Regions from separate parts of the Kitasatospora sp. CMC57 genome, predicted to be linked through region 3. Evidence: predicted binding sites of a transcription regulator. Region 3 holds the regulator's gene; each other region holds the start of a gene.
The links. Region 3 encodes HrcA, which represses chaperone genes, less so after heat shock. Its sites were predicted from a motif close to TTNGCACTCNGNNNNNCNGAGTGCNAA; they were not measured.
Positions count from the first base shown of each region.

Region 1: groES (co-chaperone GroES) is a predicted target of HrcA. The motif match lies at 5,101-5,127, and genes of this name have one in related genera.
Region 2: groL (chaperonin GroEL) is a predicted target of HrcA. The motif match lies at 6,300-6,326, and genes of this name have one in related genera.

Region 1 is NZ_AP035881.2:4,374,541-4,384,418, forward strand. Features, by position in the region: gene tsaB (tRNA (adenosine(37)-N6)-threonylcarbamoyltransferase complex dimerization subunit type 1 TsaB) at 107-751, shown strand; gene rimI (ribosomal protein S18-alanine N-acetyltransferase) at 748-1,230, shown strand; gene tsaD (tRNA (adenosine(37)-N6)-threonylcarbamoyltransferase complex transferase subunit TsaD) at 1,223-2,302, shown strand; gene ACKUU6_RS19700 (hypothetical protein) at 2,299-2,550, shown strand; gene ACKUU6_RS19705 (polysaccharide deacetylase family protein) at 2,586-3,449, shown strand; gene ACKUU6_RS19710 (THUMP-like domain-containing protein) at 3,431-4,603, opposite strand; gene ACKUU6_RS19715 (DUF6234 family protein) at 4,626-5,021, opposite strand; gene groES (co-chaperone GroES) at 5,271-5,576, shown strand; gene groL (chaperonin GroEL) at 5,676-7,298, shown strand; gene ACKUU6_RS19730 (LysR substrate-binding domain-containing protein) at 7,446-8,444, shown strand; gene ACKUU6_RS19735 (WhiB family transcriptional regulator) at 8,509-8,835, opposite strand; gene ACKUU6_RS19740 (response regulator transcription factor) at 9,330-9,878, shown strand, end outside.
Region 2 is NZ_AP035881.2:3,283,214-3,293,091, forward strand. Features, by position in the region: gene ACKUU6_RS14415 (HelD family protein) at 55-2,121, shown strand; gene ACKUU6_RS14420 (copper homeostasis protein CutC) at 2,183-2,869, opposite strand; gene ACKUU6_RS14425 (HD domain-containing protein) at 3,050-3,679, shown strand; gene ACKUU6_RS14430 (DUF4031 domain-containing protein) at 3,660-4,001, opposite strand; gene ACKUU6_RS14435 (hypothetical protein) at 3,988-4,344, opposite strand; gene groL (chaperonin GroEL) at 4,520-6,142, opposite strand; gene ACKUU6_RS14445 (cold-shock protein) at 6,458-6,664, opposite strand; gene ACKUU6_RS14450 (ubiquitin-like small modifier protein 1) at 7,253-7,531, opposite strand; gene thrC (threonine synthase) at 7,564-8,877, opposite strand; SAM riboswitch class I at 8,895-9,031, opposite strand; gene ACKUU6_RS14460 (glucosyl-3-phosphoglycerate synthase) at 9,236-9,878, shown strand, end outside.
Region 3 is NZ_AP035881.2:5,007,440-5,017,317, reverse strand. Features, by position in the region: gene ACKUU6_RS22505 (S41 family peptidase) at 1-2,061, opposite strand, end outside; gene ACKUU6_RS22500 (16S rRNA (uracil(1498)-N(3))-methyltransferase) at 2,117-2,866, opposite strand; gene dnaJ (molecular chaperone DnaJ) at 2,898-4,040, opposite strand; gene hrcA (heat-inducible transcriptional repressor HrcA) at 4,098-5,129, opposite strand; gene htpX (zinc metalloprotease HtpX) at 5,357-6,274, shown strand; gene pspAB (PspA-associated protein PspAB) at 6,284-6,862, shown strand; gene ACKUU6_RS22475 (hypothetical protein) at 6,866-7,576, opposite strand; gene ACKUU6_RS22470 (hypothetical protein) at 7,662-7,973, shown strand; gene ACKUU6_RS22465 (DUF3097 domain-containing protein) at 8,004-8,831, shown strand; gene hemW (radical SAM family heme chaperone HemW) at 8,850-9,878, opposite strand, start outside.

The DNA of each region.
Region 1 (9,878 bases), 630 kb from region 3:
TGCGGCCCATCGTGCCAGGTCCGGCAGCCCCGTCCGGACCGTCCGGGCGGTGTGTTCCGGCCCGGTATGAAATACCGACCCCGGCGCACCCCTTAACCTTGACTCCGTGCTGCTGCTTGCTTTCGACACCGCCACCCCCGCCGTCACGGCCGCCGTCCACGACGGCACCCAGGTGCTGGCCGAGGCCCACCAGGTGGATGCCCGACGGCACGGGGAACTGCTGCTGCCCTCGATCGACCGGGTGCTGCGGGAGGCGGGTGTGGACAAGCACGCGCTGACCGGGATCGCGGTCGGCGTCGGCCCGGGCCCGTACACCGGCCTGCGGGTCGGTCTGGTCACCGCGGCCACCCTCGGCCACGCGCTCGGCGTGCCGGTGCACGGCGTCTGCACGCTGGACGCGATCGCGCACCAGGCGCAGGTGACCGGCCCGTTCACGGTGGCCACCGACGCCCGGCGCAAGGAGGTCTACTGGGCCTCGTACGACGCGGACAAGCGCCGGACGGCGGGCCCCGAGGTGGGCCGGGCGGCCGAGCTGACCGCCGAGGCGGTCGCGGTCGGTGCGGGCGCGCTGCTGTACCCCGAGAGCTTTCCGCAGGTGACCGGGCCGGAGCACGTGTCGGCCGGCTGGCTGGCCGACTTCGCGGCCCAGGAGCTCGCCGCAGGGCGGGAGTTGCTGCCCAACGTGCCGCTCTACCTGCGCCGCCCGGACGCCCAGGTGCCCGCGGGCTACAAGGCGGTGCTCCCGGCATGACCACCGCCCGGCTGCGGCCGATGCGCTGGTGGGACATCGAGCCGGTGATGGAACTGGAGCACCGGCTCTTCCCCGAGGACGCCTGGTCGCGCGGCATGTACTGGTCCGAACTGGCCGACACCGGCCCCGGCGGCACCCGGCACTACACGGTCGCGGTCGCCGAGGACGGCGGCGTCGTCGGCTACGCCGGGCTGATGGCCGTCGGTGCCGAGGGCGACGTGCAGACCATCGCGGTCGCCGAGGACCAGCAGGGCGCCGGGCTCGGTGCCCGGCTGCTCGCCGACCTGGTGGCCGAGGCCGCCCGGCGGCACTGCGCCGAACTGCTGCTGGAGGTGCGGATGGACAACCCGCGCGCCCAGCGGCTCTACGAACGCTTCGGCTTCGAGCCGGTCGGCATCCGCCGCGGCTACTACCAACCCGCCAACGTGGACGCACTGGTGATGCGTCTCGACAATCCCAAGGAGCCGGCCGATGGCTGACGAACCGTTGGTCCTCGGTATCGAGACCTCCTGCGACGAGACCGGTGTCGGCATCGTCCGCGGCACCACCCTGCTGGCTGACGCGGTCGCCTCCAGCGTCAACGACCACGCCCGGTTCGGCGGCGTGGTGCCGGAGATCGCCAGCCGGGCGCACCTGGAGGCGATGGTCCCGACCATCCAGCGCGCGCTGGACACCGCCGGGATCAAGGGCTCCGACCTGGACGGCATCGCCGTCACGGCGGGCCCGGGCCTGGCCGGTGCGCTGCTGGTCGGCGTCTCGGCCGCGAAGGCGTACGCCTGGGCGCTGGACAAGCCGCTGTACGGGGTGAACCACCTGGCCTCGCACATCTGCGTGGACCAGCTGGAGCACGGCCGTTTGCCGCAGCCCACCATGGCGCTGCTGGTCTCCGGCGGCCACTCCTCGCTGCTGCTCAGCGAGGACATCACCACCGACGTCCGCCCGCTCGGCTCGACCATCGACGACGCGGCGGGCGAGGCCTTCGACAAGGTGGCCCGGGTGCTCGGGCTGGGCTTCCCCGGCGGGCCGGTGGTGGACCGTCAGGCCAGGGACGGCGACCCGAAGGCGATCAAGTTCCCGCGCGGACTGAGCGGTCCGAAGGACCCGGAGTACGACTTCTCGTTCTCCGGCCTGAAGACCGCGGTGGCCCGCTGGGTTGAGGCCAAGCGGCGCGCGGGCGAGACGGTCCCGATCGCCGACGTGGCGGCCTCCTTCCAGGAGGCGGTCACCGACGTGCTGACCCGCAAGGCGGTCAAGGCCTGCAAGGCCAACGGCGTCGACCACCTGATGATCGGCGGCGGAGTGGCGGCCAACTCGCGGCTGCGCGAGATGGCCCAGCAGCGCTGCGACAAGGCGGGCATCGTCCTGCGGGTGCCGCGTCCCGGCCTGTGCACCGACAACGGTGCGATGGTGGCGGCGCTCGGCTCCGAGATGGTCTGGCGGGACCGCGCCCCCTCCTCCCTCGACCTGTCGGCCGACTCCTCGCTGCCGGTCACCGAGGTCTCCGTCCCGCACACCGACCTGCACGCGGCCGCGCACGAGGCGCTGCGGTGACCCTGGCGCAGATGTGGGAGGCCCGGGCCGCCGACGGCCGGGGCGGCGAACTCTCCGCCTGGGTGCGGGAGTTCGTCATCCCCGCGCTGCCCGGCGCGGCCCGGGTCGAACTGTTCTCCGCGCCCGGGGACCGGGTGCTGCTGATCACCTGGTGGGACGGCGAGCCGGTGCCGGTGGCCGACCCGCCCGCCGAGCTGCTGGCGCGCCCCGTCCATCGGTGGGGGTTCACCAGCGAGTACGTCGAGTAGCCTTCCTGGGAGTTCGCTGAACGACGGGGAGCACGGTGAAGAAGACGTACGGGGTGGCTGCTCTCGCCCTGCTGCTGGTGGCCGGCTGCGGCAGTGGAGGCACCGGATCCCCGGCCGCTCCGCCGGCCTCTGCGCCCGGTACCGCCAAGGCGGCTGACGCCGCGTCGGCCACCCCTTCGGCCCCGGCGCAGGGCGCGGTCGGCAACTGGGCCAAGTGGGGTCTGACGGCGCTGCCGCCGGCTCCCGCCGCGCCGGCCGACAAGCCCGTCAAGCTGACCGCCACCGGCCCGGTGCCGGTCTTCAGCGAGGTGCCGACCAAGGACAAGGTGGTCTTCGTGACCATCGACGACGGGGCCGAGAAGGACCCGAAGTTCGTCGAGATGATCACTGACCTGAAGATCCCGATCACGATGTTCCTGACCCGGGACATCGTCAAGGACGACTACGGCTACTTCAAGCCGCTCCAGGCGCTCGGCAACCACGTGCAGAACCACACCACCGACCACGCCCAGCTCAGCAAGGTGTCGGCGGAGAAGCAGAAGTCCGAGGTCTGCGACGCGCAGACCGCGCTCACCCAGCAGTACGGCAAGGCCCCGCTGCTGTTCCGCCCGCCGTACGGCGACGGCGCGCACACCCCGCAGCTGAACACCTCGGTGCAGCAGTGCGGCCCGCGCGCGATCGTGCTCTGGCGCGAGTCGATGCAGATCCACGACATGCAGTACCAGGCCGCCGACAAGAAGCTCAAGCCCGGTGACATCGTGCTGGCGCACTTCCGGGGGCCCAAGGACCTCAAGGGCGAGACGATGACCGAGATGTTCGCCGAACTGCTGCGCCGGATCCAGGAGCAGGGCTTCGCGGTGGCGCGCCTGGAGGACTACGTTCAGCCGCCGACGGGCTGACCCAGCATCATCAGCGGGCCCCGGTCGGTCCGGCAGAGGATCACCGTGACGGTGTTCGGGCCGCTCGGCCTGAGCTGCCTGCGCAGGTCCTCCGGGGTGATCGCGATGCCGCGCTTCTTGATCACCACGGTGCCGACCCGGCGCTCCTTCAGCAGCGCCTTGAGCCGCTTGACCTGGAACGGCAGCACGTCGGTCAGCTCGTACGCGTGGGCGTACGGCGTCGCGACCAGCCGGTCCGAGGTCAGGTAGGCGATCATCGGGTCGATCAGCCGGCCCTCCACCTGCCCAGCCACCTCGGCCACCTGGTGGGCCCGGATCACCGCGCCGTCCGGCTCGTACAGGTAGCGCCCGACCGGCCCGGGCGCCGGGTCGGGGAGGCGACCGCCCGTCAGGGTGTGCGACCCCGGCAGCAGGGTGGCCCGGTGCGGCTCGGTGGCCCCGGTGCCGAACCAGAGCACTGCCTCCTTGACCTCCCCGTGGTCCGACACCCACTCCGCCTCGGCACCCTCGGGCACCAGCTCGTGCGGGATGCCGGGTGCCACCTTGAGCGCCCCGTACGGGGTGCGGCGGGCCACCTCGACCGCCCAGGAGAGCGGCGGGGAGTACGCCTCCGGATCGAAGACCCGCCCGCGCGCCGTACGGCGCGCCGGGTCGGTGAAGACCGCGTCGTAGCCGGTGACGTCCACCTCGGTCACGTCCGCGCAACGCACCTCGATCAGCTCCGAGAGCCCCAGGGCGGCGGCGTTCGCCTCGGCGACCGCGCAGGTCAGCTCGTCCCGGTCGACCGCCAGCACGGCGATCCCGGCACGGGCCAGCGCGATCGCGTCCCCGCCGATCCCGCAGCACAGGTCGGCCAGCCGCCGCACGCCCAGCGCGGCGAACCGCCCGGCCCGCCACTCGGCGACGCTGCGCCGGGTGGCCTGCTCGACCCCGTTCGGTGTGAAGTACATGGCGTCCGCGTCCGCGCCGAACTTCGCCCGGGCCCGCTGCCGCAGCGCCGCCTGCGCGAGGGCCGCACTGACCAGCTCCGCCGGGTGCGCCCTGCGCAGCCGGGTGGCCAGCGCGAGCTCCTCGCCGGGCTTGAACTCGCGCAGCTCGGCCAGCAGCGCCTGCCCCTGGTCGGTCAGCAGGGCACGGAACGATTCGATCTCCACGGGCTCATTCTGCCCGGCCGGATCAGTTGCACCGTCCGCTGCCGCTGAAGCAGGGCTGGTAGTTCGAGGGCAGCGGCTCCGGCCTCTGCTCGTTGTCGTGCCGGTGCTGGTACGTGTAGTTCGCCGCGCCGGTCAGCAGCACGCCGGTCAGCAGCAGACCGTGCAGCACGGCGGTGACCCGCAGCCGGCCGCGCCAGGCGAGCGCCGTCACGGCCAGCAGCCAGAGGGCCAGCGCACCGATCGTCAGGATCGGCGTCCAGTCGTACGGCTGCGGCCCGACCTCCTGGCCGCCCCAGTTCCTGAAGGCCAGCAGGAGGAAGGCGTACCAGCCGCCCGCCGCGGTGAGAGCCAGGAGCCCGAACGCCGTGGCGAGGTCGGTCCCGAGGGCGGGCCGGGGGTGGTGGCTGGCAGTGGGCATGGCGGCCATTCTGCCCAGCGGGGGCGGCTTCGTACATGAGTACGCGTACTCGGTTCCGGCGGTTCTCCGGGCCACGCCGTTGGCACTCTGGTTGACTGAGTGCTAACGGCCGCCTATGGTCGTTCCTGGCACTCCCCACCGGGTGAGTGCTAACGCGATGAAGCGAGTCTGACCCCCGCGACGGCAGACCCGTACTCATCGCCACCTACCTGAAGAACAACCCCGTAATCTCCGAAGGGGAGCTCGGACGTGACCGCCAGCAGCAAGGTTGCCATCAAGCCGCTCGAGGACCGCATCGTGGTCCAGCCGCTCGACGCCGAGACCACCACGGCCTCCGGCCTGGTCATCCCGGACACGGCGAAGGAGAAGCCCCAGGAGGGCGTCGTCCTGGCCGTCGGTCCGGGTCGCTTCGAGGACGGCCAGCGTCTCCCGCTGGACGTCGCCGTCGGCGACATCGTCCTGTACTCGAAGTACGGCGGCACCGAGGTCAAGTACCAGGGTGAGGAATACCTGGTCCTCTCGGCGCGCGACGTTCTCGCCATCATCGAGAAGTAAGACGTACCAGCCCGCCCCGGATTCTTGTCACCAGTGACAGGGGCCCGGGGCGCGGTTGTTGGCTCACGTCGTCAGTAGACCCCTTTAGGAAACGGAATCATGCCGAAGATCCTGCAGTTCGACGAGGACGCCCGCCGCTCGCTCGAGCGTGGCGTGAACAAGCTGGCCGACACCGTCAAGGTGACCATCGGTCCCAAGGGCCGCAACGTCGTCATCGACAAGAAGTTCGGCGCCCCGACCATCACCAACGACGGTGTCACCATCGCCCGTGAGGTCGAGCTCGACGACCCGTACGAGAACCTCGGCGCGCAGCTCGTCAAGGAGGTCGCCACCAAGACGAACGACGTCGCGGGTGACGGCACCACCACCGCCACCGTGCTGGCCCAGGCCCTGGTCAACGAGGGTCTGCGCAACGTCGCCGCCGGTGCCGGTCCCGCCGCCCTGAAGAAGGGCATCGACAAGGCCGTCGCCGCCGTCTCCGCGCACCTGCTCGCCAGCGCCCGGGAGATCGAGGGCAAGGAGGACGTGGCCGCCGTCGCGTCCCTGTCCGCCCAGGACCAGCAGGTCGGCGACCTGATCGCCGAGGCGATCGACAAGGTCGGCAAGGACGGTGTCATCACCGTCGAGGAGTCGAACACCTTCGGCGTGGAGCTCGACTTCACCGAGGGCATGCAGTTCGACAAGGGCTACCTGTCGCCGTACTTCGTCACCGACGCCGAGCGTCAGGAAGCGGTCCTCGAGGACCCGTACATCCTGATCAACCAGGGCAAGATCTCCTCGATCCAGGAGCTCCTCCCGCTGCTCGAGAAGATCCTCCAGGGCGGCACCTCGAAGCCGCTGCTGATCATCGCCGAGGACGTGGACGGCGAGGCGCTCTCCACCCTCGTGGTCAACAAGATCCGTGGCACCTTCAACGCCGTCGCGGTGAAGGCCCCCGGCTTCGGCGACCGCCGCAAGGCCATCCTCGGCGACCTGGCCACCCTCACCGGTGCCACCGTCATCTCCGAGGAGGTCGGCCTCAAGCTCGACCAGGCCGGTCTGGACGTGCTCGGCAGCGCCCGCCGCATCACCATCACCAAGGACGACACCACGGTCGTCGACGGTGCCGGTGACGCCGAGGCCGTCGCGGGTCGCGTGAACCAGATCAAGGCCGAGATCGCCAACACCGACTCGGACTGGGACCGCGAGAAGCTGCAGGAGCGCCTGGCCAAGCTGGCCGGTGGCGTCTGCGTGATCAAGGTCGGCGCGGCCACCGAGGTCGAGCTCAAGGAGCGCAAGCACCGTCTCGAGGACGCCATCTCGGCGACCCGCGCGGCGGTCGAGGAGGGCATCGTCGCCGGTGGTGGCGCCTCCCTCGTGCACGCCCAGAAGGTGCTCGACGGCGGCCTCGGCCTGACCGGCGACGAGGCGACCGGTGTCGCCGTGGTCCGCAAGGCGCTCGCCGAGCCGCTGCGCTGGATCGCCCAGAACGCCGGCCTCGAGGGCTACGTCATCACCCACAAGGTCGCGGAGCTCGAGAACGGTCACGGCTTCAACGCCGCCACCGGCGAGTACGGCGACCTGCTGAAGGCCGGCGTCATCGACCCGGTCAAGGTCACCCGCTCCGCCCTGGAGAACGCGGCCTCGATCGCGTCGCTGCTGCTCACCACCGAGACCCTCGTGGTCGAGAAGCCGGCCGACGAGGAGCCCGCCAACCACGGCGGCCACGGCCACTCGCACTGACCTCAGGTCACCACTCCGCAGGCCCGGCCCACTTCGGTGCGCCGGGCCTGCGGCGTTCCGTCCGGGCGGCAGGGGCCCGGTTGACGGTGGTACCGCCGTTCCCGAGCCCCTGAACGGTGCCACTGAGCTTTGCCTTATAACTGAAGCATGATCGAGGCCCGCCATCTCCGTGTCCTGCGCGCCGTCGCCCGCAGCGGTTCGTTCTCCGCCGCCGCGCGGGAGCTGGGCTGTACGCAGCCCGCGGTGAGCCAGCAGATGAAGGCGCTGGAGAAGTCGGTGGCCACCCCGCTGGTGGCCAGGTCGGGCAAGGGGATGCAGCTGACCGAGGCGGGTCAGGTGCTGGTGAAGCACGCGAACGGCATCCTCTCGGGCCTGTCGGCCGCCGAGGAGGAGGTGGCGGCGATCACCGGGCTGCGGGCCGGGCGGGTGCGGTTGGTGTCGTTCCCGACCGCGAGTTCCACCCTGGTGCCGCCGGCGGTCGCCCGTCTGCGGGGCGCCCGTCCGGGGGTGCGCGTGTCGCTGGTGGAGGCGGAGCCGCCGGAGTCGCTGGTGATGTTGCGGAGCGGCGAGTGCGAGGTGGCGCTGGCCTTCCGGTACCCGGACTCGAACGGCGGGGCCACGCTGCCCGCCCCGCACAGCACGGCCCGGGAGGCGCGGGCCGAGGCGGCGCTGGAGGCGGCCGCCAGCCTGGCCGCGAACGACTGGTCGGACCTGGTGGTCCGGCCGCTGCTGGACGACCCGCTGGTCGGCCTGCTCCCGGTCGGCCACCCGTTGGCGGCCAGCGACGAGAGCAGGCCGGTGGACCTGGCGGAGTTGGCGGGGGAGCAGTGGATCGCGGGCTGTCCGCAGTGCCGGGGGCACCTGGTGGAGCTGTGCGCGGGTGCGGGCTTCGAGCCGCGGATCGACTTCGCGACCGACGACTACCCGGCGGTGGTCGGGCTGGTGGCGGCCGGGCTCGGGGTCGCGGTGCTCCCCGGCCTCGCACTGGAGGCGGTGCGGCACTCGGGGGTGGCCGCCGTACCGGTGCGGGCCTCGGGGGCCCCGGCGGTGCGGCAGGTGGTCGCACTGACCCTGCCGGACCTGGCGGAGGTCCCGGCCGTGGCGCTGATGCTGGATCAGCTCGCCGGGGCGGCCGCCGACCGGTAGCCGGGGCTGGGTTCCGTGGCGGAACGGTCTGTGGTGAAACGTTTTTTCATTGCCTGACGGCGGGTCAGCGCCTGATTCCGGCCGGGAGGGTGAGGGGAACCTCGGCCAGCCGGTTGCGCGAACGCCCCATCAGTTCCTCACGCTCGTCCTCGGTGAGTCCGCCCCACACGCCGTACGGCTCGCGGACCGCCAGCGCGTGCGCCGCGCACTCGGTCCGGACCGGACAGCGCATGCAGACCTCCTTGGCACTTGCCTCGCGCGAGCTGCGCGCGGCCCCGCGTTCGCCCTCCGGATGGAAGAAGAGCGAACTGTCCACACCGCGGCAGGCGGCGGAGAGCTGCCAGTCCCAGAGGTCTGCGTTGGGGCCGGGGAGGCGGGAGAAGTCTGCCATGGCTCTTGTATCCCTTCATGGACCGGTATGCACACCTGGAAATATGACTTAAGGCAACCACTGGGACAAGTCACTCACAGAGCCACACAACAGTCAATGACCGTACAGAAGCGATAGAACCGGACAAAGAGGGCATGACGTTTGGCTGATACCGGCGTGGCATTCGGGTGGCGCCGGGGGCGTGGGGGGATGCTCGGAAGCGCCGGTGGTGCGCGGCATGCGTGTGATCAGCACAAATGCGCGGCGTGTGCACCGCGATGCGGCCGATCGGTGACGGGTCGGCCACGTACAGTGGTGGAGATGGCCCTGAAAGCCGTAACTCATTCGAGTGACGGTCGTTGGAAGTGCGGAGGCGGTTAGCGGGCGCCGGACGCCGGGAACGATCGCGGGAGACCGCAGGTCCGACCGGGAGTCCTTCGCCATTCGGCCGCGTCGGAGAGATTCGTACCAGCCAGGAGGCTCAACGTGACGCGGATCAGCTGCGGAGGACGGTCATGACATCCGTACTCGTCTGCGACGATTCCCCCCTCGCCCGGGAGGCGCTTCGCCGCGCGGTGGCGACGGTCCCCGGTGTCGACCGGGTGACCACGGCGACGAACGGTGAGGAGGTCCTCCGCCGCTGGGTGGCCGACCGCTCCGATCTCGTCCTGATGGATGTCCGGATGCCCGGCCTGGGCGGGGTGGAGACGGTCCGCCGGCTGCTCTCGGCCGACCCGGGGGCCCGGATCATCATGCTGACGGTGGCCGAGGACCTGGACGGCGTCGCGCTCGCGGTCGCCGCCGGGGCGCGCGGCTACCTGCACAAGGACGCCTCGCGCGCCGAGCTGCGGGCCACCGTCACCCAGGCCCTGGCCGACCCGACCTGGCGGCTCGCCCCGCGCCGGCTGCGCAGCCCCGACATGGGCGCCGCACCCACCCTGACGGCCCGTGAGATCCAGGTGCTGGAGGGGATGAGCCACGGCCGGAGCAACGCCGAGATCGGGCGCGAGCTGTTCCTCTCCGAGGACACCGTGAAGACGCACGCCCGCCGGCTGTTCAAGAAG
Region 2 (9,878 bases), 1.7 Mb from region 3:
CGTGAGCTAACGACGAGACCGCCACCCCGCGCCGGGTGGCCGGGAAGGTTCGCTGTGCACTCCCCCACCGTTGACCCGCCGCCCATCGACCCGCTGCTCCAGCGCGAACGGGACCACCTGGCCGCCTCCCGGGCCGCGCTGCGCGCGATGCGCGCGGACGTCGAGTCGCTCGACCTGCGCGACGTGACCGGCACCTGGGTCTCCGCCGCCGTCCTGCAGAACCAGATCGAGAACCGGATCGCCGCACTCGCCGACCTGGCGCACACCCCGCTGTTCTTCGGCCGGCTGGACTACCGGCACGCGATCAGCGAGGAGGCCGCCGAGGGCGGCAGCGGCGAGCGGTTCTACATCGGGCGGCGGCACGTGCACGACGCCACCGGCGACCCGATGGTGATCGACTGGCGGGCCCCGGTCTCCCAGCCGTTCTACCGGGCCAGCAGGACCGACCCGCTGGATGTCGACCGGCGGCGCCGGTTCGGTTACACCGGCGGCGAGTTGACCGCGTACGAGGACGAACACCTGACCGATCCGGCGGAGACCGACGGCACCTCCGCCCTGCTGGCCGCCGAGATCGAGAAGCCCCGCGTCGGCCCGATGCGGGACATCGTCGCCACCATCCAGCCCGAGCAGGACGAGATCGTCCGGGCCGAGATCGGCGGCACCATCTGCGTCCAGGGCGCCCCCGGCACCGGCAAGACCGCCGTCGGCCTGCACCGGGTCGCGTACCTGCTGTACGCGCACCGCGACCGGCTCGCCAAGTCCGGCACCCTGGTGGTCGGACCGAACCGCTCGTTCCTGCACTACATCGAGCAGGTCCTGCCCGCACTGGGCGAGTTGGACGTCGCCCAGGCGACCGTGCAGGAGCTGGTCAAGCACGTCGAGATCCGCGCCGAGGACCCGTCCGAGGCCGCCCGCCTCAAGGGCGACGCCCGGATGGCCGAGGTGCTGCGGCGTGCCGTCCGGTCCGGCATCAGCCTGCCGACGGAACCGCTCGTGGTGGTCCGCGGCTCCCGCCGCTGGCGCCTGCCGGTGTACGAACTCGTCGAGATCATCGAGGAGTTGCGCGGACGGGAGATCCGCTACGGCGCGGCGGGCGAGGCGCTGCCGCAGCGGCTGGCGCACGCGATCCTGCTCAAGATGGAACAGGACGGCGAGGCCCCCGACGACCGGGTGCAGGACGCGGTGGCCCGTAATCCGCAGGTCAAGGCCATGGTCAAGCAGTGCTGGCCGCCGGTCGACCCGGCCAAGCTGGTGCACCGGCTGCTCACCGACGCCGCGTTCCTGGCGAGCTGCGCCGACGGGGTCCTGACCGAGGAGGAGCAGGCCACCATCCGCTGGACCAGGCCCACCCGTTCGGTGCGGACTGCCCCCTGGACCGCCGCCGACGCGGTGCTGGTCGACGAGACCGCCGACCTGGTCCAGCGCACCGCCTCACTCGGTCACGTCGTCCTGGACGAGGCGCAGGACCTCTCACCGATGCAGTACCGCGCCGTCGGCCGCCGGTGCAGCACCGGCTCCGCCACCGTGCTGGGCGACCTGGCCCAGGGCACCACCCCCTGGGCGACCGGCAGTTGGGCCGAGGCCCTGCACCACCTCGGCAAGCCGACCGCCCACGTCGAGGAGCTGACCAAGGGCTTCCGGGTGCCCGAGGAGGTGATCGCGTACGCCTCCCGGCTGCTGCCCGCGATCGCCCCCGGCCTCGCACCGGCCACCTCGGTCCGTGACGCGCCCGGCTCGCTGAGCCTCCGTCAGGTCGAGGCCGACGCGCTGGACGCGGCCCTGGTCGCGGCCTGCCGCAGTGCGCTGGAGCGCGAGGGTTCCACCGGTCTGATCGCCGCCGACGCCCGCATCCCCGCGCTGGCCGAAGCACTCACGGCCGCCGGACTGCCCTTCCTCGACCCCGGCACCGAGACCAGCGCCGACGCCCGCCTCACCCTGGTCCCCGCCTCCCTCGCCAAGGGCCTCGAGTACGACTACGTGGTCCTCGACGAACCGGCCGCCGTCGTCGCCGGCGAACCCGACGAACGGACCGGCCTGCGCCGCCTCTACGTCGCCCTCACCCGGGCGGTCTCCGGGCTGGCGGTGCTGCACGCCCAGCCACTTCCGGAGCAGCTGCGCTAGCCGCTGCCGGTGTGCGGCTCCGTCGCGGGCGGCGCCGCACACCGGCAGGGAGCCCCCGCGTTCACGCGTCGATCAGCGCCCGCCAGGCGGCGACCTTGGCGGGGTCGACCGGAGTCGCCCAGCCGTTGCGGCGCACGGGCCCGCCGACGTGGAAGCCGTCGAAGCCGGCCGCCCGGAGACCGGGGACGTGTTCGGCCCGGAGACCACCGCCGATCAGGATCTCCTGCCGGTAGCCGGGGTCACCGGACTTGGCGAGTTCGCCCGCCAGCACCTCCCCGCCCGCGCTCACCCCCGCTGCGGAGCCGGAGGTGAGGAAGGTGTCCAGGCCCGGCAGATCGCCCACGGCGGCCCGGACGGCGGCCCGGTCCAGGCTGTGGTCGATCGCCCGGTGGAAGGTCCAGCGGCAGCCCGCCACGGCCTCTGCGACGGCCTCGGTCGCGGCCAGGTCCACCGCACCGTCGGCGTCCAGGAACCCGAAGACGAACTCCTCGGCCCCCTCGGAGCGCAGCGCGGCGGCCCGCGCGCGCAGCTCGTCCAGGCTGCCGGGGGTGAAGCCGTCCCGGATCCGGAGCATCACCCGGAGCGGCAGGTCGACCGCGTTCCGGATCGCGGCGAAGTCCGCCGACGAGGGCGTCAGCCCGTCCGCGGCCATGTCGGTGACCAGTTCGAGTCGGTCGGCACCGCCCGCCTGAGCAGCCCGGGCGTCCTCCGCCGTCAACGCGATCACTTCGAACATTGGTCTAGACATATTGCTTACCCTGCCACATCAGGAGGCCCGTCGGCGAGCCCCCTGCGCAGTGGAACGGATCAGTCCGCCCTGCGCCTCCCGGCGCGGCGAGCGCCCGGCAGAACCGCTCCGGCGCCGTGCCCGAACATACGGCGGACGGCGGCAGCGACCGCCGGTGCGCCGTCGGGAAGAATGCCCGTCATGACGACCGAGCTGCTCGACCGTTGGACCGCCCTGCTGCTCCGCGCCGGAGCCACCGTCGACCCGGAGCCGTACGGCCGCGACCTGCTGGCCCGCTGGGCCGAACCGCAGCGGCACTACCACCGCACCGAGCACCTGGCGGCCGTCCTCGACCAGATCGACGCGCTCGCCGGACACGCCGACGACCCGGACGCCATCCGGCTGGCCGCCTGGTTCCACGACGCCGTCTACAAGCCCGACCGGTCGGAGAACGAGGAGCGCAGCGCCCAACTGGCCGTCCGCGCCCTGCGCGAGGCCGGCCTCGCCGAGCCGCTGACCGAGGAGGTCGCCCGCCTGGTCCGGCTCACCGTCGGCCACCACCCCGCTCCCGGCGACCGCAACGGCGAGGTGCTCTGCGACGCCGACCTCGCCGTCCTCGGCGGCACCCCCGAGCAGTACGCCGCCTACGCAGCCGCCGTCCGCGCGGAGTACGCCTTCGTCCCCGAGGACGCCTTCCGCGAGGGCCGGGCCGCCATCCTGCGCCAGCTCCTCACCCTGCCCGCGCTCTACCGGACGACCGACGCCCGGGAGCGCTACGACGAGCCCGCCCGCCGCAACCTGGCAGCCGAACTCATGCTCCTGGAGCGCTGACCCCGCGACCGGCCTTCCGCCGCCGCAGTCCGGCCGCGGTCAGCCGGGCCACCAGCTCCTTGCTACCCACCGGCTGCGCGCCGGGCCCGACCGCCTTCTCGTACCAGGCGGCCGGGATGTCCAAGGGGCCCCCGGCCGAAGGCTGGGGGAGGTCACGTTCGAAACCGCGCGCGGGGGCGCCCAACCGTTCGGCGAAGGCGTGCGGCTCCTCGTACGAGGCGTCGCTCACCGACCAGTGCTTCCCGTGCCCCGGCCAGGACAGGGCGTCTCCTGCCCGATGCCGGGCAGGGAGGGCAGGTCGATCAGGATCACGACAGCGCACCCACCGGCGCCACCACGGTCGCCTCCTTGCCGCACATCCAGTGCGGCTCGGGCCCGAGCTCCGGCTCCACGCTCAGCGCGTGCGGGTCCCCCTCGGCCGCACACGCCTCGCACAGCGGCCAGCGCCCGTACGCCTCCAGCAGCTTGTCCTGCACGTCCTGCGCCACCAGCCCGAGCACGTAGTCCGTCCCGTCCGGCCACTGCTCCAACCACCACCGCCGGTGGGTCACGGCGTCCTCCACCAGCGACACCACCTGCGGGTCGGCCACGTCCCGAGCGGTCAGGTCGGCAAGGATCAGCGCCCGCGCGGCGTGCAGCGCGGCTTCGATGTCGGTGGCACTCATCCCACCATTGTCCCGCAGCTGCTCAAGAGCCGGAGACGGCCCGCGGAAAGCGGGCCAGGTCCTGGGCCGTTGGGCGGCGTCATCATCCACGAGGGTGAAACGCCGCAGGGCGGCCTCCCCGGTGAAGGGGAGACCGCCCTGACGGACGTTCGGAACCGACTGATCCTCAGGAGGATCAGAAGTCCATGTCGCCACCCGGCATGCCGCCGCCCGCAGGGGCACCGGCCTTCTCGGGCTTGTCGGCGATGACGGCCTCGGTGGTGAGGAAGAGCGCCGCGATGGAGGCGGCGTTCTGCAGCGCCGAGCGCGTGACCTTGGCCGGGTCGATGATGCCCGCGGCGATGAGGTCGACGTACTCGTTGGTCGCGGCGTTCAGACCCCAACCGGCCTGCAGGTTGCGGACCTTCTCCACGACGACGCCACCCTCGAGGCCGGCGTTGACCGCGATCTGCTTGATCGGGGCCTCCAGCGCGACGCGGACGATGTTGGCACCGGTGGCCTCGTCGCCCTCGAGCTCCAGCTTGTCGAACACGACACCGGCCTGCAGCAGCGCGACGCCACCACCGGCGACGATGCCCTCCTCGACGGCGGCCTTCGCGTTGCGGACGGCGTCCTCGATGCGGTGCTTGCGCTCCTTGAGCTCGACCTCGGTCGCGGCACCGGCCTTGATGACGGCCACGCCGCCCGCGAGCTTCGCCAGGCGCTCCTGGAGCTTCTCGCGGTCGTAGTCCGAATCGGAGTTCTCGATCTCGGCACGGATCTGGTTGACCCGGCCGGCGACCTGGTCGCTCTCGCCGCCACCGTCGACGATGGTGGTCTCGTCCTTGGTGATGACCACCTTGCGGGCGGTGCCCAGCAGGTCGACGCCGGCGTTCTCGAGCTTGAGGCCGACCTCCTCGGAGATCACGGTGCCACCGGTGAGGATGGCGATGTCGCCGAGCATGGCCTTGCGACGGTCACCGAAGCCCGGGGCCTTGACGGCGACGGACTTGAAGGTGCCACGGATCTTGTTCACGACCAGGGTCGACAGGGCCTCGCCCTCGACGTCCTCGGCGATGATGACGAGCGGCTTGCCGCTCTGCATGACCTTCTCAAGCAGCGGGAGCAGGTCCTTGACCGAGCCGATCTTGGAGTTGGCGATCAGGATGTAGGGGTCCTCGAACGAGGTCTCCATCCGCTCCAGGTCGGTGGCGAAGTACGCGGAGATGTAGCCCTTGTCGAAGCGCATGCCCTCGGTGAGCTCGAGCTCGAGACCGAAGGTGTTGCTCTCCTCGACGGTGATGACGCCTTCCTTGCCGACCTTGTCCATGGCCTCGGCGATGAGCTCGCCGATCTGGGTGTCGGCGGCCGAGATGGAGGCCGTCGAAGCGATCTGCTCCTTGGTCTCGACATCCTTGGCCTGGGCCAGCAGCTGGTCCGAGACGGCCTTGACGGCCTTCTCGATGCCGCGCTTGAGGGCCATCGGGTTGGCGCCGGCCGCGACGTTGCGCAGACCCTCGCGCACGAGCGCCTGGGCCAGCACGGTGGCGGTGGTGGTGCCGTCGCCCGCGACGTCGTCGGTCTTCTTGGCGACCTCCTTGACGAGCTCGGCACCGATCTTCTCGTACGGGTCCTCGAGCTCGATCTCCTTGGCGATGGAGACACCGTCGTTGGTGATCGTGGGGGCGCCCCACTTCTTCTCAAGGACGACGTTGCGGCCCTTGGGGCCCAGCGTCACCTTGACGGCGTCGGCAAGCTGGTTCATGCCACGCTCGAGTCCGCGGCGAGCTTCCTCGTCAAAAGCGATGATCTTGGCCATCGGAAGTGGTCCTCCAGGACACGGTCGACTGCACCGGACCGAGGGGCGCCCGCGACGGACGGCCCTGGTGTGCGGGGGTCTTGTCCCCTACCGCTCCCGGGGGCCTCACCGACCCGGTCCGTTGTCACTCTCATGCTGTGAGTGCTAACGCCAATGATTAGCACTCTCGGGTATCGAGTGCAAGCCCCACCGTGGTAGTGGCGTCCTCCGGACGGGAACGCCGCAGGCCCGTACGACGGGTGTCGTACGGGCCTGCGGACCGAGCAGGTGACGCCAGCTCGTTGGCCGAGCCGAGACTCCGAGGTTCGGAAAGGATCAGACCGCCGGCGTACGGACCATGTCCGCCTGCGGGCCCTTCTGTCCCTGGGAGATCTCGAACTCGACCCGCTGGCCCTCCTCGAGGGTGCGGTAGCCGTCCATCTGGATCGCGCTGTAGTGGACGAACACGTCCGCACCACCGTCGACCGCGATGAAGCCGTACCCCTTCTCCGCGTTGAACCACTTGACGGTGCCCTGAGCCATTCCGAACTCCCCTTGTGCTGTGCTGGCCCTTCGCGGACCCGCAGGATGCGGGCCCAGGTCTGAACAGGCACGCCCGAGGGAACCCCCCCTGGGCGCAGCCGTGCACGCCGCAAACGCCCCACCGGGCCACCGCGAGGCGGTCCGGCCGACGGGTGAATGCGTCGATCGCGGCTGAATGTATCCGGACAGACGCCCTCTGCAACAGGGCCCACCTTGCTGAATTCAGGAGCGGTCGAATGGGATATCGAGGGAGGAAAGCGGCAGAATGCGGCAATTCACTCCGGGCATAGCGGACTCATCACCGCAAAATGCGGCCAGATTTCTGACGCTTGCCTGACATCTTCTGTCTCACGCGGTCCGGCGGATGTCTCAACGGCCGGACGGGCCTTGCGTACGCGATCGGCTGACGGTGCGTGGAACTGGCGGCGGCTGGAGCGGATTCGCCGACTCGAGTCGCACTCTACTCCCTCGCGCCCACCCGGATTTCCACCCGACTTTCCACTCGACGACGGCGAGCCGCCGCCGGTACCGGAAATAGCGATTCCGGTACCGGCGGCGGCTCGACGGCATTCCGCGGAGTGCCGGAGTTCAGCAGCCGCCGGCCACCGCGGGAATGATCGAGATGCCCGCGCCGTCCTTGATCTCGGTCTCCAGACCCTCGGCGAATCGCACGTCGTCGTCGTTCACGTACACGTTGACGAAGCGGCGCAGCTTGCCCGCGTCGTCCAGCACCCGGGCGGCGATGCCGGGGTGGTTGGCGTCCAGGTCGGCGATGACGGCGCCCAGGGTGGCGCCCTCGGCGGTGACCTCGGCGGCGCCGCCGGTGTAGGTGCGCAGGATGGTCGGGATGCGGACGGTGGCGCTCATGCGCGGGCTCCTAGCGGGGAGGTGAGGGGGGATCAGGCGGAGGCGGCGAGACCGGCGGCGCGGCTGTGCTGGTCGAGGATTCCGCTGGCGCGGAGGGAGTCCAGCGTCGGGCGGATGGTGGCGGTCAGGCCCGCCTCGGCGACGGCGTCCAGGGTCTTCAGACCGTCACCGGTGTTGATCGCGACGGTCTCCTTGGACGGGTCGAGCTGACCGGTCTCGACCAGCTTCTTCAGCACGCCGATGGTCACCCCGCCGGCGGTCTCGGCGAAGATGCCCTCGGTCCTGGCCAGCAGCTTGATCGCGTCGACCACCTGGGCGTCCGTCACGTCCTCCACCGCCCCGCCGGTGCGGCGGGCGATGTCCAGCACGTACGGGCCGTCGGCCGGGTTGCCGATCGCCAGCGACTTGGCGATGGTGTCCGGCTTGACCGGGCGGATCACGTCGTGGCCCGCCTTGAAGGCGGCGGAGACCGGGGAGCAGCCCTCGGCCTGGGCCCCGAAGATCTTGTAGGGCCGGTCCTCGACCAGGCCGAGCTTGATCAGCTCCTGCAGACCCTTGTCGATCTTGGTGAGCTGGGAGCCCGAGGCGATCGGGATCACCAGCTGCTCCGGCAGCCGCCAGCCGAGCTGCTCGCAGATCTCGTACGCCAGCGTCTTCGAGCCCTCGCCGTAGTACGGCCGGAGGTTGACGTTGACGAAGCCCCAGCCCTCGCCGGCCGGGTCGCCGATCAGTTCGGAGCAGAACCGGTTCACGTCGTCGTAGTTGCCCTCGATGCCGACCAGCTCGCCGCCGTACACACCGGCCATCACGACCTTGCCCTGCTCCAGGTCGTGCGGGATGAAGACGCAGGACTTGAAACCGGCCCGGGCCGCGGCGGCACCGACGGCGCCGGCCAGGTTGCCCGTGGAGGAGCACGAGAGGGTGGTGAAGTTGAAGGCGCGCGCCGCCTCGATGGCGCAGGCGACCACCCGGTCCTTGAAGGAGTGGGTCGGGTTGCCCGAGTCGTCCTTGACGTGCAGCTGGGCGGTGAACCCGAGCTCGCGGCCCAGGTTGTCGGCCTTCACCAGCGGCGTCCAGCCCGGGTTCAGGTTGGGCTTGCCCGCCACGTCGGCCGGGACCGGCAGCAGCGGCGCGTAGCGCCAGATCGACGCGGGACCGGCCTCGATCCGCTTGCGCAGCTCCTCGGCGGACTCGGAGCCGAACTCGTACGCGATCTCCAGCGGGCCGAAGCACTCGACGCAGGCGAAGCTCGGACCGAGCGGGAATCGGGTGCCACACTCACGACAGGACAGGGCGGCAGCGGGGCCGAGGTCGACGGTCGGGGCGGCAGAAACAGCGGTAGCCATGATGGCGGAGGCCTCTCTCCTCATCTTCCCCGTGACGCGGTCGCGCCACAGGACGGAATTGGCACCTGTCCCGCCGGATGACCCCTGGGGTCGGCCGTACGAGAAGGTTGCCGGGACTTCGACGGGCCGTTCCCTCAGTCCCTCTGGATGAGCTCTGTGAAGTTGTGGTCCTGCTCTCCGGCCGACCCCGACGTGCGAAGGTCTGACCGCAGTACGAAGACTGTATCCGAAGGCGCCCGGCGGGGAACCGTGCGTCCGAGTCGCGAGATGCCCCGTCCCGGGAGCCCCGTCCCGAGCGTTCGAACCGAGGAGACCAGACGTGCCCGACCAGCCGACCCCGGCCGACCCGCCCGAGGAGCTGCTGCCGGAGGTGGCCGACTGGCTGCGCCGACGCTCCTGGACGGCGGCCGACCGGCCTCCGGCCGACCTGCTCACCGCCAAACGCGCCGCCGGCCCGGCCGGGACGGTCAGCGTGGTGCTGCCCGCGCTCGACGAGGAGCCGACGGTCGGCGAGATCGTCCGGGTGATCCGGCGGGAGCTGATGGAACGGCTGCCGCTGGTGGACGAGATCGTGGTGGTCGACTCCGGCTCGGTGGACGGCACCGCCACGGCCGCGGCGGCGGCCGGCGCCCGGGTGGTGCACCGGGACGACGTCCTGGCCCGGCTGACCGCCGCCCCGGGCAAGGGCGAGGTGCTCTGGCGCTCACTGCTGGTGACCTCGGGCGAGATCGTCTGCTTCATCGACGCGGACCTGCGGGAGTTCGACCCGGCCTTCGTCTCCGGCATCGTCGGCCCGCTGCTGACCGATCCGGCGATCCAGCTGGTCAAGGCGATGTACGACCGGCCGCTCGAGACCGGCCGCGCGGTGATGCCGACCGGGGGCGGACGGGTGACCGAACTGGTGGCGCGGCCGCTGCTCAACCTGCACTGGCCACAACTGGCCGGCTTCGTCCAGCCCCTGGGCGGGGAGTACGCGGCTCGGCGGTCACTGCTGGAGCGGC
Region 3 (9,878 bases):
GTCGAACATCTGCCGCCACTCGGCGGCCGGGTCGACGGTGGCCCTGATCCGGTCCAGATCGACCGTCAGGTCGTCGTCGTCCCCGGCCTTGTGGTCCGCCGGGAGGATCCGCAGACCGCCCTCGTCGAGCACCGCGATCCGGCTGCCGTCGCCGCTGACCCGGAAGTCGTCCAGGTCCTCGACCAGCTGCTCGGCCTTGAGCTTCTTGAAGTCGAAGCGCTCCAGCGCCGGCCGGGGGTGGTCGTCCTCCAGCGAGGCGGCGTTGTCGCCGAGCATGCCCAGCAGCGGGTGCCTGGTCCACAGCACGCCGTCCTTGGCCGCCCGCAGGCTGCCGAACTGGCCGCCCTCGACCGGGAACGGGATGATCCGGTCGGCGATGCCGTCCAGGTCCACCCGGGTCTGGGGGACGGTGCTCTCCTCGGCCGTCTCCTCGTCCTTCTTCTTCGGCTCCTCGTCCTCGCCGCCGAGCGGGCGCCCGGCCCGCTGCGGGCCGAACGGTGACGGGGTGTCGGCGGCCAGCGTGATCAGGAACGGCCGGGCACCGGTCGGGAAGGACAGGTCGAAGACGTGCGCGTCGTAGACCGGGTCGAAGTTTCGCACCGACAGGAAGGCCAGGTGCCTGCCGTCCGCCGTGAACGCGGGCGAGTAGTCCACGAAGCGCTGCGGGGTCGCCTCGGCGACCGTACGGTCCGTCAGGTCGGCCAGCATGATCTGGCGCAGCGACTCCGCGTTCAGGGCCGGCTGCGACCAGGCCAGCCACCGCGAGTCCGGCGAGAAGGCCAGGCCGGACACCTCGCCGTGGCCGCTCCTGGTCAGCTGGTGCAGTGTGCCGTCGGCGAGCGTGAGCAGCAGCACCCGGCCGTCGTGCGAGGCCAGCGCCAGTGTCCCGCCGTCCGGCGAGACCGCCAGGCCGAGGACCCGGCCGAGCTGCCCGGCGGCGAACCGGCGGCGCTCGGTGCCGAGCACGGCGGGGGCGTACTCCACCGCGTCGTCGCCCTCGGCGTCGGTGATCCACACCACGCCCTGGCCGCCGTCCTGCCCCGGCACGATCCGGGCCAGCCGGTGGCGGACGCCCGGGGTCTCGGCGAGCACCCGGGCCGGGCCCTCCTGGTGGGTCAGCCAGTGCACGCTGCCGCGCACCACGACCGCGCTGGCCCGGCCGGTCCGGTCCGGCGTCACCGTCTCCAGCTGCCCGGCGGCCGGGGTCGGCCGGGGCTGACGGCCCGTCCGGGGGCCCGCGAGCACGATCTCCAGGCGGCGCGGTGCGGCGCCCGCCAGGTCGTCCAGGATCCACAGGTCGCCGGCGCTGTGCCAGACGATCCGGGTGCCGTCGGTGGTGGCGTTCCTGGCATAGAAGCCCTGATCGTAGGGGGCCCCGTCGCCGTGCCGCCGCAGGTCGGTGCCGTCGGGAAGGCTGGAGTACAGCTGCCCGACGCCCTCGTGGTCGGAGAGGAAGGCGATCCGGTCCCCGACCCAGAGCGGCGAGTCGATGTTGCCGGCCAGCCCGGCGTGCACCCGCTCGAACTCGCGCGCACCGATCCACAGCTTCCCCGTCGTGCCGCCCCGGTACCGCTTCCAGTACGCGGGCTCGGTGCCCAGCGGGGCCAGCAGCAGCGTCCGCTCGCCGTCCGGATCCTGCGCCAGGCCGCCGATCGGCCCGTACGGCAGCCTGACCGGCTCGCCGCCGTCCAGCGGGATCGCGAACGCCCAACTGCGGCGCGAGGTCGCCTGCCCGGCGCTGGAGACCGCGATCGGACGGCCGTCCCTGGTCCAGCCGCGCAGCCTGGTCCTCGGCGCACCCCAGTACGTCAGCCGGCGGGACTGGCCGCCCCCGGTGGGCGCCACGTGGATCTCCGGCGCACCGTCCCGGGTCGAGGTCCAGGCCACGTGCCGCCCGTCCGGCGCGAACCTCGGGTGGCTGACCGGCACCTGATCGGCGGTCAGCCGCCAGGCCCGTCCGCCGTCCAGCGGGGCGAGCCAGATGTCGTCCTCGGCGACGAAGGTCACCAGGTCGCCGTGCAGGTGGGGATGGCGCAGATACGCGCTCGCAGAGGTCGTCACGGCGTCACCCTAAACGCATCCCCGCGAACGGAGCCCGGGTTTTGGCCGGTCGGTCTCAGCCCCAGCGGTTGGTGCGCCCCAGCAGCAGGGCGCCGGCCGCCACCCCGGCGGTGGAGGTCCGCAGGACGGAGGGGCCGAGCCGGTGCGGGGTGGCCCCGGCTTCGGCGAAGGCGGCGATCTCGTCCGGGGAGACGCCGCCCTCGGGGCCGACGATCAGGACCAGGTCGCCGGCCCCGGGCAGCGGGGCGGTGGCGAGCGGGACGGAGCCCTCCTCGTGCAGGACGGCCGCGAACGCCGCCGAGGCCAGCACCGGCGTCAGCTGACGCGTCGTCATCAGCTCCCGGACCTCGGGAAACCGGAGACGCCGGGACTGCTTGCCCGCCTCCCGGGCGGTGGCCCGCCACTTGGCGAGCGCCTTGGCGCCCCGGTCGCCCTTCCACTGGGTGATGCAGCGGGAGGCGGCCCAGGGGATCACCACGTCGACCCCGACCTCGGTCATGGTCTCCACCGCGAGCTCGCCCCGGTCGCCCTTGGGGAGCGCCTGGACGATGATGATCCGCGGTGCGGGCTCCGGCTCCTGACGGACGCTCAGCACGGTGACGTCCAGCGCGTCCTTGCCGTGCACGGCCGCCACGGTGCCCTCGACGCCGAGGCCGTGCCCGTCCGCCAGAGTGAGCGCCTCGCCGGGCTCCAGCCGCTTCACGGCGGCGGCATGCCGCCCCTCGGGCCCGTCCAGCCGGACCACCCCACCGGGGGCGGCCCCGGCGAGACGGTCGGTCTCCACGACGAACACGGGGGCGGTCATGCGTCTGCCTTACCTGGTAACCGGGGCCGCCTCAGCGACCGTTGAACGCGTCCTTCAGGCGGGAGAACAGCCCCTGCTGGCCCGGTGCGAACGTCCCGGAGGGCCGCTCCTCGCCGCGCAGCACCGCGAGGCGGCGCAGCAGGTCCTCCTGCTCGGGGTCGAGCTTGGTGGGGGTCTGCACCTCGACGTGCACTATCAGGTCGCCCCGGCCGCCGCCGCGCAGATGCGTGATGCCCCGGCCGTGCAGCGGGATCGACTGGCCGGACTGGGTGCCGGGCCGGATGTCGACCTCCTCCAGGCCGTCCAGGGTCTGCAGCGGCACCTGCGTGCCGAGCGAGGCCGCCGTCATCGGGATGGTGACCGTGCAGTGCAGGTCGTCCCCGCGCCGCTGGAAGGTCGGGTGGCTGGTCTCGGCGATCTCGACGTACAGGTCACCGGCGGGGCCGCCGCCGGGGCCGACCTCGCCCTCGCCCGCGAGCTGGATCCGGGTGCCGTTGTCGACACCGGCCGGGATCTTGACCGTGAGGGTGCGACGGGCCCTGACCCGGCCGTCGCCCGCGCACTCGGGGCACGGGGTCGGGACCACGGTGCCGAAGCCCTGGCACTGCGGGCAGGGGCGGGAGGTCATGACCTGGCCCAGGAAGGACCGGGTGACCTGGGAGACCTCGCCCTTGCCGCGACACATGTCGCAGGTCTGCGCCGAGGTGCCGGGGGCGGCACCCTCGCCGGAGCAGGTGGTGCAGGTGACGGCGGTGTCCACCTGGAGTTCCTTGGTGGTGCCGAACGCGGCCTCCTCCAGGGTGATCTCCAGCCGGATCATCGCGTCCTGGCCGCGACGGGTGCGCGAGCGCGGGCCGCGCTGACCCGAGGCCGCGCCGAAGAACGCGTCCATGATGTCGGAGAAGCCGAAGCCCGCCGCGCCGGCCCCGAAGCCGCCCGCGCCACCGCCGCCGTTGGGCGACAGCGGGTCGCCACCGAGGTCGTAGACCTGGCGCTTGGCCGGGTCGGAGAGCACCTCGTAGGCGGCGTTGATCTCTTTGAACCGCTCCTGCGTCTTGGGGTCCGGGTTGACGTCCGGGTGCAGTTCGCGGGCAAGGCGCCGGAACGCCTTCTTGATCTCGTCCTGCCCCGCATCCCGTCGGACGCCGAGTACCGCGTAGTAGTCCGTGGCCACCAAATGCTCCGCTTGTTCCGCCTCTAGAAGTGCTGCGACTGGTCTGACAGTGCTCTGTTAGGACTCGGCCAGGATCTGACCCACGTACCGTGCCACCGCTCGCACCGCCCCCATTGTGCCCGGGTAGTCCATCCGGGTCGGTCCGATCACACCCAGCTTCGCGACACTCTGATCGCCCGAACCGTAACCGACCGAGACCACGGAGGTGGAATTGAGCCCCTCGTAGGCGTTCTCGTGGCCGATCCGGACCGTCATCCCCGCGTCCGCCGTCTCACCCAGGAGACGGAGCAGGACGACCTGCTCCTCCAGGGCCTCCAGCACCGGCTGGATGGTGAGCGGGAAGTCGTGGCCGAAGCGGGTCAGGTTGGCCGTGCCGGCCAGCATGATCCGCTCCTCGTTCTGCTCGGCCAGCGTCTCGAAGAGGGTGGCCAGCACGGTGCTGACGGTGGGCCGGTCGGCGGGCTCGAAGGCCGCCGGCAGGTCCTCCAGCAGACCGGGCACCTCGGGCAGCGGCCGGCCGACCGCCTGGGTGTTGAGCTTGGCGCGCAGATCGGCCAGCACCGTCTCGCCGACCGCCCCGGGGCAGTCGACCATCCGCTGCTCGACCCGGCCGGTGTTGGTGATCAGGACCAGCATCACCTTGGCCGGGGCCAGCGCCACCAGCTCGACGTGACGCACCGTCGAACGCGACAGCGAGGGGTACTGGACCACCGCGACCTGTCGGGTCAGCTGCGCGAGCAGCCGGACCGTACGGGCCACCGTGTCGTCCAGGTCCACCGCGCCGTCCAGGAAGTGCCGGATCGCCCGGCGCTCGGGGGCCGTCATCGGCTTGACCTCGGCCAGCCGGTCCACGAACAGCCGGTACCCCTTGTCGGTGGGGATCCGGCCCGCGCTGGTGTGCGGCTGGTGGATGTAGCCGTCCTCTTCCAGGGCCGCCATGTCGTTGCGCACGGTGGCGGGGGAGACGCCGAGGTTGTGCCGCTCGACGAGGGCCTTGGAGCCGACCGGCTCCTCCGTGCCGACGTAGTCCTGGACGATCGCGCGCAGCACCGCGAGCTTGCGTTCGTCCAACGGCCGCTCGCTGTACATGGCCACGCACCTCCGTCTCCGCATCCGTCCTGACCGGGCCCCTGGCACTCAAGTGGGCAGAGTGCCAGGACAGTAGCTGCCAGTGTAAGGCCCCACTCCGACGGCAGGAACGGTCCGCCCTGGTGATCCTTGCCGCTGTCCGCCCCGTGTCCAACCCCTGCCACCCACCGAATGCCCCCGGCAAGTGGCAGCATCGAAAGCGACAGATGCCGACATAAGGAGCAGTCATGTCGTCAGGCCAGCACTCCCGCTTCGCGCCCGACCGCGGGCTGACCGGTCGGATGGTCACCACGATGTTCGTGATCGGACTGCTCTACGTCGGCTTCACCGGGCTGCTGATCGTGCTGCTCCGGGGCGCCTGGCCGCTGATCGTGCTGATCTCCGGCGGGCTGTTCGTGGCCCAGTTCTGGTTCAGCGACCGGATCACCCAGCGGGCGATGGGCGCCCGCGAGGTGACCCCCGAGGAGTTCCCGCAGCTGCACGGCACCATCGACCGCCTGTGCGCCCTGGCCGACATGCCCAAACCCCGGGTCGCGGTGACGGTCACCGACATGCCGAACGCCTTCGCCACCGGCCGCAACCCCGAGCGCGCCGTGGTCTGCGTCACCACCGGCCTGCTCCGGCGGCTGGAGCCGGCGGAGCTGGAGGGCGTGCTCGCGCACGAGCTCTCGCACGTCGCGCACCGGGACGTGGCGGTGATGACCATCGCCGGCTTCCTCGGCGTCCTGGCCGGGGTGATCACCCGGATCGCGCTGTACGGCGGCCTGATGAACGGACGCGGCCGCAGCAACGACAGCAACGCCGCGCTCGCCATGATCCTGATTCCGCTGATCAGCATGGTCGTGTACGCCGCGAGCTTCCTGCTCACCCGGCTGCTCTCCCGCTACCGCGAGCTGGCCGCCGACCGGGCAGCCGCCCAGCTCACCGGGCGGCCCAGTGCGCTGGCCTCCGCCCTGACCAAGGTGACCGGCCAGATCGCCGCCATCCCGAGCGAGGACCTGCGCCGGGCGCAGCCGTACAACGCCTTCTACTTCGCCCCCGCGCTGAGCGCCCGGGAGGCCGCGAGCCAGCTGATGTCCACCCACCCGTCGCTGGAGCAGCGGCTCGAGCAGCTCGGCCGGATCTCCGCCGAGCTCGGCCGCTGAGGAGCCCACGTGGGATTCCTGGACGCGCTCTTCGGCCGCAGCAAGCCGGTCCGGCCCGACCTGGACCAGCTCTTCGGCGTACCGTCCGCCGCCCTCACCCTGGAGGCCGCCGCCGGCTTCCGCCCCACCGGCTTCGGCTCGGTCTGCTTCGCCGCCGTCGAGGGTGCCGCCTTCACCGAGGTGGCCGGCCAGATCCGCGCCCTGCTGGACGCCGACACCGAACGGGGCGGCATCCCGGTCGAGGTCTCCCAGGACTCGTACGGCTACTCCTGGCTGCTCGCCCGGCACACCCCGGAGGAACTCCCCGACCTGGTCAACGACCTGCACGCGGTCAACAGCGAGCTGGAGGCGAACGGCTTCGGCCCGCAGCTGCTCTGCTCCATCGTCGGCTTCCGGAACGCCGCCGACCGCCCGCTCGGCCTGGTCTACCTCTACAAGCGCGGCACCTTCTACCCCTTCGCGCCGCTCCCCGGCGAGAAGCGCGACAACCCGCTGGAGCTCCAGGTCAAGGCGATGCTCGGCAACGACCTGCGGATCGAGCAGGACCTCACCCGCTGGTTCCCGGTCTGGGGCGCACCGGGGCTCTGACGGTCAGCCGGCCGCGGCCGCGCGGTAGGCCGCCACGGCGGGTGCGAGGACGGTCGTCACGCCCGACGACGGCTTCTGCGCCACCACCTGCTGCACCATCAGGATCACGTCGCCCTCGCGCACGAAGCCGGTCTCGGTGACGAACGGATCGGCCTCGCCGGGGTACGCCGAGACGATGCGGAGCACCAGTCCGTCGTCGGCCGCCACCCCGGCCGCCGTCACGGACGCGGTCTCCTGGACCTGGGTGCCGCCCGCGAGCGTGCTGGTGAAGGAGGCGCAGCGCTGAGCGGCAGCGCGGACGGCGGCCATCACCTCGGCCGACCGGCCCGGTGCGTACCGGTCGAGCGACTCCTGCCCGAACCACCCGTCGTCGGTCTCGTCGGGCGGATTCCGTTGCAGGCCGACCGCCACGTCCTCCAGGGGAGGGGCATGCACCGTCATGAAGGACTCGACGCCCAGTTCGGAGCACGGCATCTGCGCGAGCGAATCGGTGGAGGCGGGCTGGTGCGGGGCGCCGGTCGTCGTCGAGTCGACCTGCGCCGACAGCAGCTCGAAACCCTGGGGCAGCCGGTCCTGGGTCAGCAGTCCGGCCCGCAACGACCGCCGGGCGGACGGCGTCGGATGACCGGCCGAGCCGGCCGGGCCCACCGAGCAAGCCGATGTGCCGAGTACCGCCAGCGCGGCCATGACCACCACTGCCTGCCGTGTGCGCACCTGTCCCCCACCGAATCCGTAGTCGGCCGCACTCTGTCACACGGCCGCCATCTGCCCGCGCCCGGGCTCCGCGGCCGTCCGGTCCGTGTTCTACGCGATGGAGGACGACCGGCTCGGCTGCGCGATCGCCCTGGTGCTGACCCGTGACCAGCTGACGGAACGCCAGTCGGTCGACTGGCTGGGCCCGGTGGCGGAGGACTTCCGGGCCGGGCGGCCGGGCCCGGTCCCCGCGTACGTCTCCAGCACGATGCGCACGCTGCGGGTGGTCTACCTGCTCGCCGACCGGGGCGTCCGCCCCCGCGGCCACCAGGGCGGACCGGTCCGGCTGCGGCACGCCGAGGCCGTCCGCGAAGCGGCGGCCGACGTCCTGGCGATCAGCTCCCGCTACGCCGGGTGACGGCGGGTCAGCTCTCGTAGACTCGGTGGAATGCGCAGCAGGGAGTACGGCCCCGATCTGACCCCGCCGTGGAAGCGGCAGCAGCCCGCCCCCGAGGTGGCGGCCGAACGGGATCTGGTGGTGGAGGAGGCGGCCACCGGCTTCTGCGGCGCGGTGGTGCGCTGCGAGCGGACCGCCGAGGGATTCACCGTCACGCTGGAGGACCGGTTCGGCAAGCACCGGGTGTTCCCGCTGGTGCCGCGCGGCTTCCTGCTGGAGGGCCGGGTGGTCACCCTGGTCCGGCCGACCGCCGCGGCCCCGGCACCCACCCGCCCCAAGGTGACCGCCTCCGGGTCGGTCGCGGTCCCCGGCGCCCGGGCCCGGGTCGCCCGGGAGTCCCGGATCTACGTCGAGGGACGGCACGACGCCGAACTGGTCGAACGGGTCTGGGGTGACGACCTGCGGATCGAGGGCGTGGTGGTCGAGTACCTGGAGGGCATCGACGACCTCCCCGCCATCGTCGCCGAGTTCGCGCCCGGACCGGGCCGCCGCCTGGGCGTCCTGGTCGACCACCTGCTGCCGGGCACCAAGGAGCACCGGATCGCCCAGCAGGTCACCGGCACCGAGGTGCTGGTCGTCGGCCACCCCTACATCGACGTCTGGGCCGCCGTGAAGCCCGCCAGCGTCGGCATCCCCGCCTGGCCCGACGTCCCCCGCGGCGAGGAGTGGAAGCTCGGCGTCTGCCGCCGCCTCGGCTGGCCCGAGGACACCCCGGCCGCTTGGAAGCGCATCCTCGCCTCGGTCGACTCCTACCGCGACCTCGACCCGGCCCTGCTGGGCCGGGTGGAAGAGCTGATCGACTTCGTGACGCTGCCCTAGGCCCGGTCCGGACAGGCCCTAGTCCACCAGGTCGCGGACCACCCCGTCGGCCAGCAGCCGCCCGCGCAGCGTGAGCGCGGCCCGGCCGTCGGCGTACGCGTCGTGGTCCAAGAGGCCGTCGGCCAGGGCGCGTTCGGCGGCGGCCAGCCCGTCGGCGGTGAGCAGCGAGAGCGGGCACCCCTCGCGGAGGCGCAGCTCCAGCAGGATGCGTTCGACCCGGCGGTCCTCCTCGGGGAGGACCTCGCGGCCCTGGCCCGGGGTACGTCCCTCGGCGAGCGCCTGGGCGTACGCGGCGGGGTGCTTGGCGTTCCACCAGCGGACGCCGCCGATGTGGCTGTGGGCGCCGGGGCCCGCACCCCACCAGTCGGCGCCGGTCCAGTAGAGCTCGTTGTGGCGGCACCGGCCGGCCTCGGAGATGGCCCAGTTGGACACCTCGTACCAGGAGAAGCCGGCCGCGCTCAGCGCCTCCTCGGCGATCAGGTAGCGGTCGGCGTGCACGTCGTCGTCTATCATCGGCAGCTCGCCGCGCTTGACCCGGGCGGCCAGCTTGGTGCCGTCCTCGACGATCAGCGAGTACGCGGAGACGTGGTCGGGCCCGGCGCCGATCGCGGCGTCCAGCGAGGCCCGCCAGTCGTCGTCGGACTCGCCGGGGGTGCCGTAGATCAGGTCCAGGTTGACATGTTCGAAGCCGGCCGCGCGGGCCTCGGCGACGCAGGCCTCCGGGCGGCCGGGGGTGTGGTGCCGGTCGAGCAGCTGGAGCACGTGGGGCTTGGCGCTCTGCATGCCGAACGAGAGCCGGTTGAAGCCGCCCTCGCGCAGCTCGGCCAGGTAGGCCGGGTCGACCGACTCCGGGTTGGCCTCGGTGGACACCTCGGCGCCGGGGGCCAGGCCGAACTCGTCCCGGATCGCGGCCAGCGCCTTCACCAGGTCACCGGCGGGCAGCAGGGTCGGGGTGCCGCCGCCGAGGAAGACCGTCTCGACCGGGAGGTCCACGTCACCGAGCACCCGCCGGGCCAGCCGGACCTCGGCCACCAGGTTGTCGGCGTA